Linked DNA regions of Variovorax paradoxus. The main gene of each other region encodes a partner of the protein of the gene in region 2 in a complex. Links are inferred from orthologs where the notes say so. Each region holds a gene or a part of one and is shown on either strand. Other genes may lie near its edges.

Evidence for each region.
Region 1: the proteins of GFK26_RS33680 (region 2) and dapF are in contact, whole or in part, in a solved structure (PDB 5YGU), measured with the Escherichia coli proteins. The link is inferred for Variovorax paradoxus from one-to-one orthologs.

Annotation. Positions count from the first base shown.
Region 1 is NZ_CP045644.1:508,030-514,466, forward strand. Bases 2,018-4,944 are described here. They hold dapF (diaminopimelate epimerase), read right to left. Parts: upstream 3,960-4,944; coding sequence 3,075-3,959; downstream 2,018-3,074. Other genes in these bases: GFK26_RS02240 (YdcF family protein), read right to left, coding at 2,018-2,386; GFK26_RS02245 (DUF484 family protein), read right to left, coding at 2,383-3,078; GFK26_RS02255 (alpha/beta fold hydrolase), read right to left, coding at 4,045-4,866; GFK26_RS02260 (MFS transporter), read right to left, coding at 4,927-4,944. Outside these bases: GFK26_RS02230 (class I SAM-dependent rRNA methyltransferase), read right to left, coding at 1-700; GFK26_RS02235 (tyrosine recombinase XerC), read right to left, coding at 774-1,694; more of GFK26_RS02240, read right to left, coding at 1,733-2,017; more of GFK26_RS02260, read right to left, coding at 4,945-6,437. UniProt on the Escherichia coli protein: Involved in the succinylase branch of the L-lysine biosynthesis and in the biosynthesis of the pentapeptide incorporated in the peptidoglycan moiety. Catalyzes the stereoinversion of LL-2,6-diaminopimelate (L,L-DAP) to meso-diaminopimelate (meso-DAP).
Region 2 is NZ_CP045644.1:7,233,620-7,240,096, reverse strand. Bases 2,228-5,194 are described here. They hold GFK26_RS33680 (RNA pyrophosphohydrolase), read right to left. Parts: upstream 4,062-5,194; coding sequence 3,393-4,061; downstream 2,228-3,392. Other genes in these bases: GFK26_RS33675 (proline--tRNA ligase), read left to right, coding at 4,197-5,194; GFK26_RS33685 (CNP1-like family protein), read right to left, coding at 2,852-3,445; proB (glutamate 5-kinase), read left to right, coding at 2,228-2,817. In the rest of the region: rplU (50S ribosomal protein L21), read left to right, coding at 1-174; rpmA (50S ribosomal protein L27), read left to right, coding at 187-447; Obg family GTPase CgtA, read left to right, coding at 521-1,597; more of proB, read left to right, coding at 1,678-2,227; more of GFK26_RS33675, read left to right, coding at 5,195-5,942; GFK26_RS33670 (lytic transglycosylase domain-containing protein), read left to right, coding at 5,939-6,477. UniProt on the Escherichia coli protein: Master regulator of 5'-end-dependent mRNA decay.

The DNA.
Region 1 (6,437 bases), 6.7 Mb from region 2 along the record:
CCACGGTGAAGCCGCCCGTGTAACAGAAGCAGTTGAGCACGCGCCGAAAGCGCCGGTGCTGCGCCAGCTCGGCAAAGCGCTGGCGGCTGTCGCGCTGGTCGAGGTAGAAGCCGGTCTTGTGGCCGGTGGCGATGTCGAGCGACAGTTGCCAGTCGTGCTCGCGGATGGTGATCTGGGTCTCGCCCTCGCCGCGCAGCCAGCCCGTGACCGGCTTCAGGCCCTCGCGTTCGCGGCCGCTGGCGTCGGAGCGTTCATAGAGCTTGGTCAGGCCCGTGGCCGCGAGCAGCGCATCGGCCAGCACGTCTTTCCAACGCTCCACGCCGGCCGACAGGAACTGCGCCACCAGCGTGTCGCCATAACGATCGACGATCAGCCCCGGCAGGCCGTCGGCCTCGCCGTGCACCAGCCGCAAGCCGTCGCTCTGCAGGTCGAACAGGCCGCGCGCATGCACCGCGCGCGCGCAGACCGTGGAAAAAAAAGCAGCGTCGATGCGCTGCTTCTCATCAAAGCTCCAGGCCCGCGCCCGGATCTTGGACGTGGGGCCGAAGGCCGCCCACGCAAGGAAGTTGCCGTCGTGCGACTCCACGCGCACTGTTTCCCCCGAGTCCGCGCCGCCGCGCGCAATGGCGGATTCGAAGACCCAGGGATGGCGGCGTTGGAGCGAGCGCTCCTTGCCCGGCTTGAGGCGAAGGGTTTTCATGGGAGAACGGAGAAAGGAATGAAAGAAGAAATAAAAAACGAAAAGAAACCATGCAGGCGACGGGCCGTGGCTACTACTTGCCGTCCTTGTCCGGCCGGGCCTTGGCGCGCGGATGCGCCGCGTCGTAGACCTTGGCCAGGTGCTGGAAATCCAGCCGCGTGTAGACCTGCGTGGTCGCGATGTTGGCATGGCCCAGCAGCTCCTGCACCGCGCGCAGGTCGCTGCTCGACTGCAGCACGTGGCTCGCGAACGAGTGGCGCAGCATGTGCGGATGCACCGGCGCGGCCAGGCCCGCCTTCAGGCTGCGCTCGCGCAGCAGCTTCCACACCGCCTGCGACGACATGCGCGCGCCGCGCGCACTCACGAACAACGCCGGCTCCTGGCGCTCGCCGCGCACCGCGAGCCAGTCGCGCAGCGCCTCGGCCGCCTTGCTGCCCACGGGCACGCTGCGCCGCTTGCTGCCCTTGCCGAGCACGTGGGCTTCCATCGCATCGAGATCGACCCAGCCGCGCGCCGTGCCGCTCGCCTGCGCATCGAGCCCCGTGAGCTCGCTCACGCGAAGGCCGCATCCGTAGAGAATTTCGACAATGGCGCCGTCGCGCGCTTCGGTCCAGGGGTCGGCTTCGGAGTCGTACAGCTCGGCCAGGCGCACCGCGTCGTCCACGCCCAGCGCCTTCGGCAGCGGCCGGCCCGCCTTGGGCGCGTGCACGTCCTGCACGGGGTTGAAGCCGATCAGCCCTTCATGGCCGAGCCAGCGGTAAAAGCTGCGCCAGCACGACAGCACCAGCGCAATGCCGCGTGGCTCGCGCCCGGCGCTGTGCAACTGCGCCATCCAGCGGCGGATGTGCGCCGTCTGCACGCGGTCCAGCGGCAGGTTGGCCTCAGCCGCGTGGTCGGTCAGCGCGCGCAGGTGGAAGGCATACAGCTCGACAGTGCGCGGCGCGAGCCGACGCTCCACGCGCACGTGTTCGAGGTACTTGTCGATCCATTCCATGGTGTCGTCGTGCTCCGTGCGGCGCCCGAGCGCGTTAGCTAGAACAGATAGCCGAGCGATGCATTGTTCACGATGGCCGCCGGCTCACGCAATGCGCCCTTGAACAGCATGCCCCAGCGGCGCCAGCACGAGGTGGGCGCGGCGGCGTACTGCACGTCGAAGGCCTGGTCGAAGCCGCTGGCACGCACCAGGCGCTCGATGCGCCACAGGTGGTACGGCTCCGACACGATGATCACGCTGCGCACGCCGTTGGCTTCGAGCACCGTGCGCGACAGCGACAGGTTGGCGCGCGTGGACGACGACACCGACTCCAGCACCATCGGCCCCGTGTAGCCCTCGGCCGTGGCGTGGTCGCGCATCACCTCGGCTTCGATGCGGCCGTCTTCGACATCGATGCCGCCCGAGAACACCAGCGTCTGCACGCGACCGGCGCGCGCCAGCACGATGCCCTGGTCGACCCGGCCCGTGAGGCAGGGGTTCGGCTTGCCGTCGAGGTAGGCGCGGTTGCCCAGCACCAGCGCCACGTCGGCCACGCGCGGCAGCGGGCCGGCCAGTGCGGCCTCGGCACGCTGCCAGATCACGCCCGCGATGGCGACATACGTGAGCACGCCGGCCAGCAAGACCGCGCACAGGCCGGCCAGCCAGGGCCGGCGGCGCCACCCGCGTCGCGCGGGACGGCTGGGACCGCTCAAGGGCGCAGCCGCGACAGCGCGCCCGACGACAGCTCGGCGATGCGCTCGAGAAAGTCCGTGCCCATTTCGGCGTTGAAGCGCTGCGCGTCCGGCGAGGCCAGCACCAGCAAGCCGAAGGCCGGCGATTCGGCGTCGGCGCGCAGCGGAATCAGCGCGATCGATGCGGCGCCGGTCGGCTCGGGCAGCCAGTTGGCCGCCTCGAAGCCCGAGTTGAGCCCGCAATACGGCGAAGTGAGCGAGGTGGCCAGCGCCTTCACGTCGTCGCTCACCCACTGGGCATAGGCTTCGTTCAGGTACTCGGTGCCGCAGTCCCACACCTTGATGGCCGTTTGCGGCACCAGGAACAGCGACTGCAGGTCGACCGCGATGCGGTACGGCAGGCTGCGCGGGTCGCGCGTGGTCAGGAGGCCCTTGGTCCAGCGCTGCAGGCGGTCGGCGATGACCACGTTTTCGGTGCCGTGGCGCACCATGTCCATCAGGCGGTGCTCCAGCGCCTTGATCTTCTCGCGCAGCATCTCGGCCTGGCGCTCCTGCAGGCTCACGGCGCGGTTGCCGTGCGGGCTGGTGAGCTGCACCTGCGCCAGCAACTGGGCGTGGCGTTCGAAGAAGTCGGGCGTGTTCGACAGGTAGTTCGCGATGTCGTCTTCGGTGATCGGGTTCATGGCGTTGTTGTCGTGGGTGAAGTGGGTCATGGCTGTTCCGAAATGTCGGGCACGTCGATCTCGCCCTCGAACACCGTCGTGGCCGGTCCTGTCATGAGCACCGGCCGGCCGTCGCCCTGCCACTCGATCGTGAGAATGCCGCCGTGCGTCTGCACGTCGACGCGGGAATCCAGCAGCCCCAGGCGAATGCCCGCCACCACTGCGGCGCAGGCGCCCGTGCCGCAGGCCAGCGTTTCGCCGGCACCGCGCTCGAACACCCGCAGCTTGATGTTCGACCGGTCGACCACCTGCATGAAGCCCGCGTTCACGCGCTGCGGAAAGCGCGGGTGGTGTTCGATCTGCGGGCCCTGCTCGGCCACAGGCGCGGTGTCGACGTTGTCGACCACCTGCACCGCGTGCGGGTTGCCCATCGACAGCACCGCGACCGAAACGATAGCGCTGCCGGCCCGGGTGCCCAGTGCCAGGTGCCAGGTCTGCCACGCACCTTCGGGCTGCGGGTCGAGCCCGGCCGGGTCGAAGGGCACGCGCGCCGGCTCGAAGACCGGGGCGCCCATGTCGACCGTCACGCGGCCGTCGTCGCCCATGCGGGGTTCGATCACGCCGGCCAGCGTCTGCACGCGCACGTCTTTCTTGTCGGTCAGGCCGTGCTCGCTCACGAAGCGCATGAAACAACGCGCCCCGTTGCCGCACTGCTCCACCTCGCCGCCGTCGGCGTTGTGGATCACGTACTGGAAGTCGATGCCTGCAGCGGGCGACGGGCGCACCGTGAGGATCTGGTCGGCGCCGACGCCGAAATGGCGGTCGGCCAGGAAGCGGTACTGCGCGGCGCTGAGGCCCAGCGTGCCGCGCGTTTCGTCGAGCACGACGAAATCGTTGCCGGCTCCCTGCATCTTGGTAAAGCGGATTCGCATCGCCGGATTATCGCCACCGGCGCCGCCCTTCGCGCCGAAAGGGCCGCAGCGCGCGGCCCTTTCGGCACACCCCGTCTCAGTGGCCTCAGCCCTGGATGAACGCCAGCAGGTCGGCGTTGACCTGCGCCGCGTGCGTGTTGCAGGTGGCGTGCGGCGCGCCGGCGTACACCTTGAGCTGGCTGCCCTGGATCATTTCGGCCGCGAGCTTGCCCGTGGCCTCGAAGGGCACGACCTGGTCGTCGTCGCCGTGGATGACCAGCGTGGGCACGTCGATCTTCGCCATGTCGGGGCGGAAGTCGGTCTCGGAGAACGCCGTCACGCAGTCGATGGTGGCCTTGATGGAAGCCTGCAGCGCGATCTGCAGCGTCTGCTTGAACACGCCCTGCGACACCTTCGCGCCCGGGCGGTTGGTGCCGTAGAACAGCGTGCTGAAGTCGTCGAGGAACTGCGGCCGGTCGGCGGCCAGCCCGGCGCGGATGCCCGCGAACAGCGAGGCCTCGGGGCCCACGGGATGGTCGGGCGTCTTCATGAACAGCGGCGTCACCGCGCTGATGAGCGCGAGCTTGGCCACGCGCGCGCTGCCTTTGCGTGCGATGTAGCGCGTGACGTCGCCGCCGCCCATCGAGAAGCCCGCCAGGATCACGTTTTTCAGGTCGAGCGTTTCGATGAGCTCGGCGATGTCGTCGGCGAAGGTGTCGTAGTCGTAGCCGGTCCAGGGCTGGCTCGACCGGCCGAAACCGCGGCGGTCGAACGCAATGACGCGGTAGCCGCGCTCGGCAAAGAACAGCATCTGGGCGTCCCACATGTCGGCGCTCAGCGGCCAGCCGTGGCTGAAAAGAATCGGCTGGCCGCTGCCCCAGTCCTTGTAATAGAGCTCGGTGCCGTCGCGAAGGGTCAGTGTGGTCATGGTTTTTCCTTGAGGTTGGCGAGAGGTTGAAGGGAAAAGAGAAAGCAGAATCCGCGCCGCTCAGAGCGCCAGGAAGTGGTGCACCTCGGGCTTGCCCGGGCCGATGTGAAAGCGCAGCGCCTCGGCCTGCAGGTCGGCATCGGCCTGCGACACGCGGTGGTGCTGGCGCAGGTGCTCGGCCCACGATTCCACGAGGAACCACTCCATCACGCGCTCGGCGTCGGTCGTGTGCTCGTGCACGCCCCAGGCGTAGGCACCGTCACGGCGGCGCTCGAGCGAGAGCTTCTTCATCGCCTCCATGAACGCCGGCCGGTCTTCCTTGCGGATGCGGTACTCGACCTGGATCATCACGGGGCCGCGGTCGTGCGCCACAGGCTCGGCCAGCAGCGGTTCGGGCCAGTGGTTCGAGGCCTGCAGGTCGGCCTCGCCGGCGGGCAGCCGCACGCGGTGGAACACCAGGCCCATCACCACCAGGCCGACTGCGCCCGCCACCAGCGTGGCCGGCACGCCGATCTGCTGCGCGATCAGGCCCCAACCGAGGCTGCCGGCCGCCATCGCGCCGTTGAACACCGTGAGGTACACGGCCAGCCCGCGCCCGCGCACCCAGTTCGGCAGGATCGACTGGGCCACCCCGTTGAGCGTGGTCAGCGCAATGATCCAGCCCAAGCCGAGCACGCCCAGCATCGGCACCGCCAGCCATTGCGGCGGCGCGAACACCAGCGCGCCCATCACCGCGGCCGTGAGCAGCGAAGCCAGCAACAGCATGCCGTCGGCATCGAGCCGCGCACGCAGCCGCGGCATCACCAGCGCGCCGCCGATGGCGCCCGCGCCCACCGCGCCGAGCAGGATGCCGTAGAAGCTCGCCGTGCCGCCGAGCATCTGGCGCGCCACCAGCGGCAGCAGCGCCCACACCGAGCTCGCAAACAAAAAGAACACCGCCGCGCGCAGCAGCACCACGTGCAGCTCCTTGCTGGCCCGCGTGTAGCGGATGCCCGCACGGAACGCGCCGAAGAAGTTCTCGGACAGCCCGCTGTCGACCGCCGCCGGCCGCTTCCACCACAGCAGCGCCGCGATCACGAACACGTAGCTCAGCACGTCGAGCCCGTAGGTGGCGGCCGCGCCGAAGCTCGCGAGGATCAGCCCGCCCGCCGCCGGCCCGATGGAGCGCGCGATGTTGATGCCCAGCGAGTTGAGCGCCACCGCGCCCTTCAGCTCGCTGCGCGGCACCAGCTCCGGCACGATCGACTGCCAGGTCGGCCCCATCAGCGCCGCGCCGATGCCGCCAACGAAGGTCAGCGCGACCAAATATTCGACCGTGAGCGAACCGGTGTGCGAGAGCACCAGCAGCGTGCCGCTCACCGCGCCCAGCATCACCTGCACGAAGATCAGAAAGCGCCGCCGGTCGAGGATGTCCGAGAGCACGCCCGCCGGAATCGCCAGCAGAAAGATCGGCAGCGTCGCCGCCGTCTGGATCAGCGCCACCGCCGTCGGGCTGGCCGACAGGTCGGTCACCAGCCACGAGCTGGCCACGTCGCGCATGAAGCTGCCGATGTTGCCCAGCACCGTGGCGC
Region 2 (6,477 bases):
ATCAAGGTTGGCACGCCCCTGGTGTCCGGCGCAACGGTGACAGTCACGGTACTGTCGCACGGCAAGCACGACAAGGTCGGCATCTTCAAGATGCGCCGTCGCAAGCACTATCAAAAACGTCAAGGCCATCGCCAGCAGTTCACCGAACTGCAAATCGGCGCGATCGCCGGCTAAGGAGCACATTCCATGGCACAGAAAAAAGGCGGCGGCTCAACGCGAAACGGGCGCGATTCCAAGCCCAAGATGCTCGGCGTGAAGGCCTTCGGCGGCGAACTGATCAGCGCAGGCTCGATCATCGTGCGCCAGCGCGGCACCCAGTTCCACCCCGGCGTGAACGTCGGCGTGGGCAAGGACCACACGCTCTTCGCCCTGGTCGACGGCCACGTGTCGTTCGGTCACAAGGGTGCGCTGAACAAGCACATGGTCAACGTGACGCCCGCGGCCTAAGCCCCGCCAGTCACTTCGATCTTTCCGAGGCCCCGCATTGCCGGGGCTTCTTCATTTGTAAACTGGACATCCCATGAAGTTCGTCGACGAAGCCTTCATCGACATCGCCGCGGGCGATGGCGGCAACGGCTGCGTGTCGTTCCGACATGAGAAGTACAAAGAGTTCGGCGGCCCCAACGGCGGCGACGGCGGCCGTGGCGGCCACGTGTTCGCGGTGGCCGACTCGAACCTCAACACCCTGGTCGATTTCCGCTACTCGCGCCGGCACGAAGCCAAGCGCGGCGAGCACGGCATGGGCTCCGACATGTTCGGCGCCGCGGGCGATGACATCGTCCTCAGGATGCCGGTCGGCACGATCATCACCGACGCCGAAACCGGCGAGGTTCTGTACGAGATGCTCACGGAAGGTGAGGTCGTCACGATCGCCAAGGGCGGCGACGGCGGTTTCGGCAACATGCGCTTCAAGAGCGCGATCAACCGTGCGCCGCGCCAGAAGACGCCTGGCTGGCCCGGCGAGAAGAAGAGCCTTAAGCTCGAACTCAAGGTGCTGGCCGACGTGGGCCTGCTGGGCATGCCCAATGCGGGCAAGTCGACCCTGATCAGCGCGATCTCGAATGCCCGTCCCCGTATTGCGGACTACCCCTTCACCACACTGCACCCCAACCTGGGTGTGGTGCGCGTCGGTCCGGAGCAAAGCTTCGTGGTCGCCGACCTGCCCGGCCTGATCGAAGGCGCGTCCGAAGGCGCCGGCCTCGGTCACCTGTTCCTGCGGCACTTGCAGCGCACGCGCCTGCTGCTGCACGTGGTCGACATGGCGCCGTTCGACGATGCCGTCGATCCGGTCGCCCAGGCCAAGGCCATCGTGGGTGAACTGAAGAAGTACGATGCCGCGCTCTTCGAAAAGCCGCGCTGGCTGGTGCTGAACAAGCTCGACATGGTGCCTGGCGACGAGCGCGCGGCGCTGGTCAAGGACTTCGTCAAGCGCCTGCGCTTCAAGGGCCCGGTCTTCGAGATCTCGGCGCTCACGCGCGAAGGCTGCGAGCACCTGATCAAGGCCGTGTACCAGCAGGTCAAGGCCCAGCAGGTGGCCGAGCACGAGACCGTCGTGGTCGATCCGCGCTTCGTTCCGCTGCCGCCGGAAGGAAGCTGAGCGCGTCGCGGCGCCTTCGGTGCTGCAAAATGGATAGCAAGCAGCGCAGGCTGCATCCCTGAAACACGCCTTCTTCCTTCATGACCTCGAATTCCGGTTCCACTGCCTTGCGGGATGCCCGCCGTATCGTCGTCAAGGTGGGCTCCAGCCTTGTGACCAACGAGGGGCGCGGCCTCGACGAAGCCGCCATCGGCGAGTGGTGCCGGCAGCTGGCGCAGCTGGTGCGCGACGGGCGCGAAGTGGTCATGGTGTCGAGCGGCGCGATCGCCGAAGGCATGAAGCGCCTCGGCTGGAAAACCCGGCCGCACGCGATCCACGAGCTGCAGGCGGCGGCGGCCGTCGGGCAGATGGGCCTGGCCCAGATGTACGAGACCAAACTGCGCGAGAACCAGATCGGCAGCGCGCAGGTGCTGCTGACGCATGCCGACCTGGCAGACCGGGAGCGCTATCTCAATGCGCGCTCGACCCTCGTCACCTTGCTGCGCCTGGGCGTGGTGCCAGTCATCAACGAGAACGACACCGTCGTCAACGACGAGATCAAGTTCGGCGACAACGACACGCTCGGCGCGCTGGTCGCCAACCTGGTCGAAGCCGATGCGCTAGTCATCCTGACCGACCAGAAGGGCTTGTACACGGCCGATCCGCGCAAGGACCCCGACGCCAAGTTCGTGCACGAGGCCGCCGCAGGCGACCCGGCGCTCGAAGCCATGGCGGGCGGCGCCGGCTCGAGCATCGGGCGGGGCGGCATGATCACCAAGATCCTTGCGGCCAAGCGTGCGGCGGGTTCCGGCGCCTCGACGGTCATCGCCTGGGGCCGCGAAGCCGACGCGCTGCTGCGGCTCACGCGCGGCGAGTCCATCGGCACGCTGCTGGTGGCGCAGACCGCCAAGCACCAGGCGCGCAAGCGCTGGATGGCCGATCACCTGCAGCTGCGTGGGGCTGTCATCGTCGACGCCGGCGCGGCTGCCAAGGTGCGCGGCGAAGGCAAGAGCTTGCTGCCGATCGGCATGACGAGCGTGTCGGGTGAATTCTCGCGCGGCGACGTGATCGCAGTACGCGATGTCGACGGTGTCGAGCTGGCCCGCGGGCTGGCCAACTATTCGAGCGTGGAGGCCCGGCTGCTGTGCCGCAAGCCGTCAGCGGAATTCGAGCGACTGCTGGGTTACGCGGCCGAGCCGGAGATGGTGCACCGCGACAACATGGTGTTGATGCCCGGTTGATCGCCAAGGCGGGGCGCCATGCCCCGCCGCCACTTCACGGCAGTTCGCGCAGCGGATTGCGGATGTTCTGCACCATCTCGTTGACCGAGCTGCGCGGCGCGTTGCCCCGGCACAGGCCTTGGGACGCCAGCGCCGGCACGTAGCTGGAGTTCATGTCCTTCACGCGCTTCCACTCGGGCGACTTCGTTTCCTGCCAGGCACCGTTGTTGAAGCGGGCATAGCTCTTCATCTCTGCCGTCGAGCAGCGCACGCCTTCGTAGAACGCATTGACGGCACCGCCCGCCCGGTTCTGCGCCACCACCACGTAGCGCACGATGCCGTCCTTCGTGATGGCGATGGTGTTCGGGTCGACGCCGAACTTCAGCGTCATGTAGGGCGGCATGGCGATCGGCAGCAGACGCGCTTCGCTGAAGGTGGGCGGCGGCGGCACTGCGGTTTCTTCCCACTCCTTGTCCTGCTCGGTGCTCTTCGGCGCGGGTGGCATGCCGGCTTGGGCCCAGTCGGGGTTGTCGGTGTCGTAGCCGCGGGAGGCGCAGGCAGCCAGCAGGCTGACGCAGGCGATGACGAGCGCACGCTCAGCGTGGCGTCGGGAAAGAAGAAGGCGCGCTGTTCTTGGGAGGAGGTTCATCGCTCGCAGAAGGAATGTCGGGATGCGGATCGAAGCTGCCGCCGGGCGGCAGGTCGAGGCCCGCAGGTGCTCCATGGTCCAGCGTGTGGCGCTCGAATTCTCGGGCGCGCACGTTGCTGCGCAGGAAGCGGTTGCGGAAATCCTGCCGGGGCAGGTAGCGAGCAAGCTCGGTAAGCGCCATCTCGTAGACGCCGCGCTTGAACTCGACGACCACGTCGAGCGGGACCCAGTAGTCATGCCAGCGCCAAGCGTCGAATTCGGGATGGTCGGTGGCACGCAGGTTGAGATCCCAGTCGTGGCCGACAAGTTGCAGCAGATACCAGATCTGCTTCTGGCCTTTGTAGTGGCCCCGTGCGTCACGGCGGATGAACCGATCCGGCACCTCGTAGCGCAACCAGTCGCGGGTACGGGCCACGATGCGCACATGCTCCGGATGGAGCCCGACTTCCTCGTGCAGTTCCCGGAACATGGCTTGCTCGGGACTTTCGCCACGGTCGATGCCGCCTTGCGGAAACTGCCAGGAATGCGTGCGTATGCGCTTGCCCCAGAAAACCTGGTTTCTCTGGTTGAGCAGGATGATGCCGACGTTGGGCCTGAAGCCGTCCCGGTCGAGCATAATCAAACCCCAATTTTTGAACTGAGTCGATTATGCATGCCGGGTTGCCCTCGGCAAGCGACCGGTTCCGGGCTCTCAGGGTCTATCCGGGGTGCCTGTCTCCCTCCTCACTTCGAACCCACCTGCGCGATCCCGATGAAAGCTTCCCGATTTTTTGTCTCCACCCTGAAGGAAGCGCCCGCTGACGCGGAGGTCGCGAGCCATCGGCTCATGATGCGCGCCGGCATGATCAAGAAGCTCGGCACGGGCATCTACACGTACATGCCCATGGGCCTGCGCGTGATCCGCAAGGTCGAGGCCATCGTGCGCGAAGAGATGAACCGCGCCGGCGCCGTCGAGCTCGCGATGCCCGTGGTGCAGCCGGCCGAGTTCTGGCAAGAGACCGGCCGCTTCGACAAGATGGGCCCCGAGCTGCTGCGCATCAAGGACCGCCACGACCGCGACTTCGTGATCCAGCCGACCAGCGAAGAGGTGGTGACCGACATCGCCCGCCAGGAAATCCGCAGCTACAAGCAGCTGCCGAAGAATTTCTACCAGATCCAGACCAAGTTCCGTGACGAGCGTCGTCCGCGCTTCGGTCTGATGCGCGGGCGCGAGTTCATCATGAAGGACGCCTACAGCTTCGACCGCGACCTCGACGCGGCCAAGGCCAGCTACCAGGTGATGGCCCAAGCCTACCGCAACATCTTCGACCGCTTCGGCCTGCGCTACCGCGCCGTGGCGGCCGACAGCGGCGCCATCGGCGGTGACCTGAGCGAAGAGTTCCAGGTGATCGCCGCCACCGGCGAAGACGCGATCGTCTACTGCCCCGACAGCACCTACGCCGCCAACATGGAAAAAGCCGAGGCACTGGCCCCGGCCGGCCCGCGTCCTGCCGCCGCCAATGCGCTCGAGAAGACGCCCACGCCCGGCAAGGCGACCTGCGCCGACGTGGCCGAGCTGCTCGGCGTGCCGCTGGCCACCACCGTCAAGTCGCTGGTGCTGGCCACCGACGTTCTCGATGCCGCCGGCGACATCAAGGGCGCGCAGATCTGGTTGCTGCTGCTGCGCGGTGACCACGACATGAACGAGATCAAGGTCAGCAAGCTGCCCGGCCTCGACAAGGGCTTCCGCTTTGCCACCACCGCCGAGATCGACGAGCACTTCGGCTGCAAGCCGGGCTACCTCGGCCCGCTGAACCTCAAGAAGCCCGTCAAGCTCGTGGCCGACCGCGAAGCCGCCGTGCTGGCCGACTGGATCACCGGCGCCAACGAGGTCGACTTCCACATGACCGGCGTCAACTGGGGCCGCGACCTGCCCGAGCCCGACCTGGTGGCCGACCTGCGCAACGTGGTCGCCGGCGACGCCTCGCCCGACGGCAAGGGCGTGCTGGCCATCGAGCGCGGCATCGAAGTGGGCCACGTCTTCGTGCTCGGCACCAAGTACAGCAAGGACATGAACGCCACCTATCTCGACGAAGGCGGCAAGCCGCAGTTCCTCGAGATGGGCTGCTACGGCATCGGCATCACGCGCCTGCCCGCCGCCGCCATCGAACAGAACCACGACGAGCGCGGCATCATCTGGCCCGACGCGCTGGCGCCGTTCACGGTGGTGGTCTGCCCGATCGGCATGGACCGCAGCCCCGAGGTCAAGGTCGCGGCCGAAGCGCTCTACGAAGCGCTGCTGGCCAAGGGCGTCGACGTGCTGCTCGACGACCGCGGCGAGCGCCCCGGCGCAATGTTCGCCGACTGGGAACTGATCGGCGTGCCGCACCGCGTGGTGATCTCCGACCGCGGCCTCAAGGAAGGCCAGCTCGAGTACCAGGGCCGGCGCGACACCGCGGCCACCAAGGTGCCTGCCGCCGGCATCGCCGACTTCATCGCCGGCAAGCTCGCGGCATGAGCGTGGCGGGCGGCTTGTCGCGACGCAGCTGCCTGCTGGGCAGCGCCGCCGCCGGCGCCCTCACAGCTCTGTCACTGCCGCAAACGGCCTGGGCCGGCGCGCAGATCGAAGAGCCGCTGATCGACTCGGTGCGCACCGCGCTGAGTTCGGCCGTCCACAACAAGGCGCCGCCGGTGCCGCAGTTTGCCGACACCGAGGCCCGCCTTGCGTACCTGCGGTGGCTCGGCGAAATGAGCGAGCGCCTGCGCAAGAAGGTCGCTGACCCATCGACGCGCATCGAGTTCTTGCAGACTGTCTGGTACGAGGCCAAGCGCTCGGGGCTCGACGTGAGCCTGGTGCTGGGCCTGATCCAGGTCGAGAGCAACTTCCGCAAGTTCGCCGTCTCCAGTGCGGGCGCGCGCGGCTACATGCAGGTGATGCCGTTCTGGACCCGCGTGATCGGCGACAGCGACTCCGCCAAGCTGTTCCACATGCAGACCAACCTGCGCTTCGGCTGCGTGATCCTGCGCCACTACCTCGACCGCGAGAAGGGCGA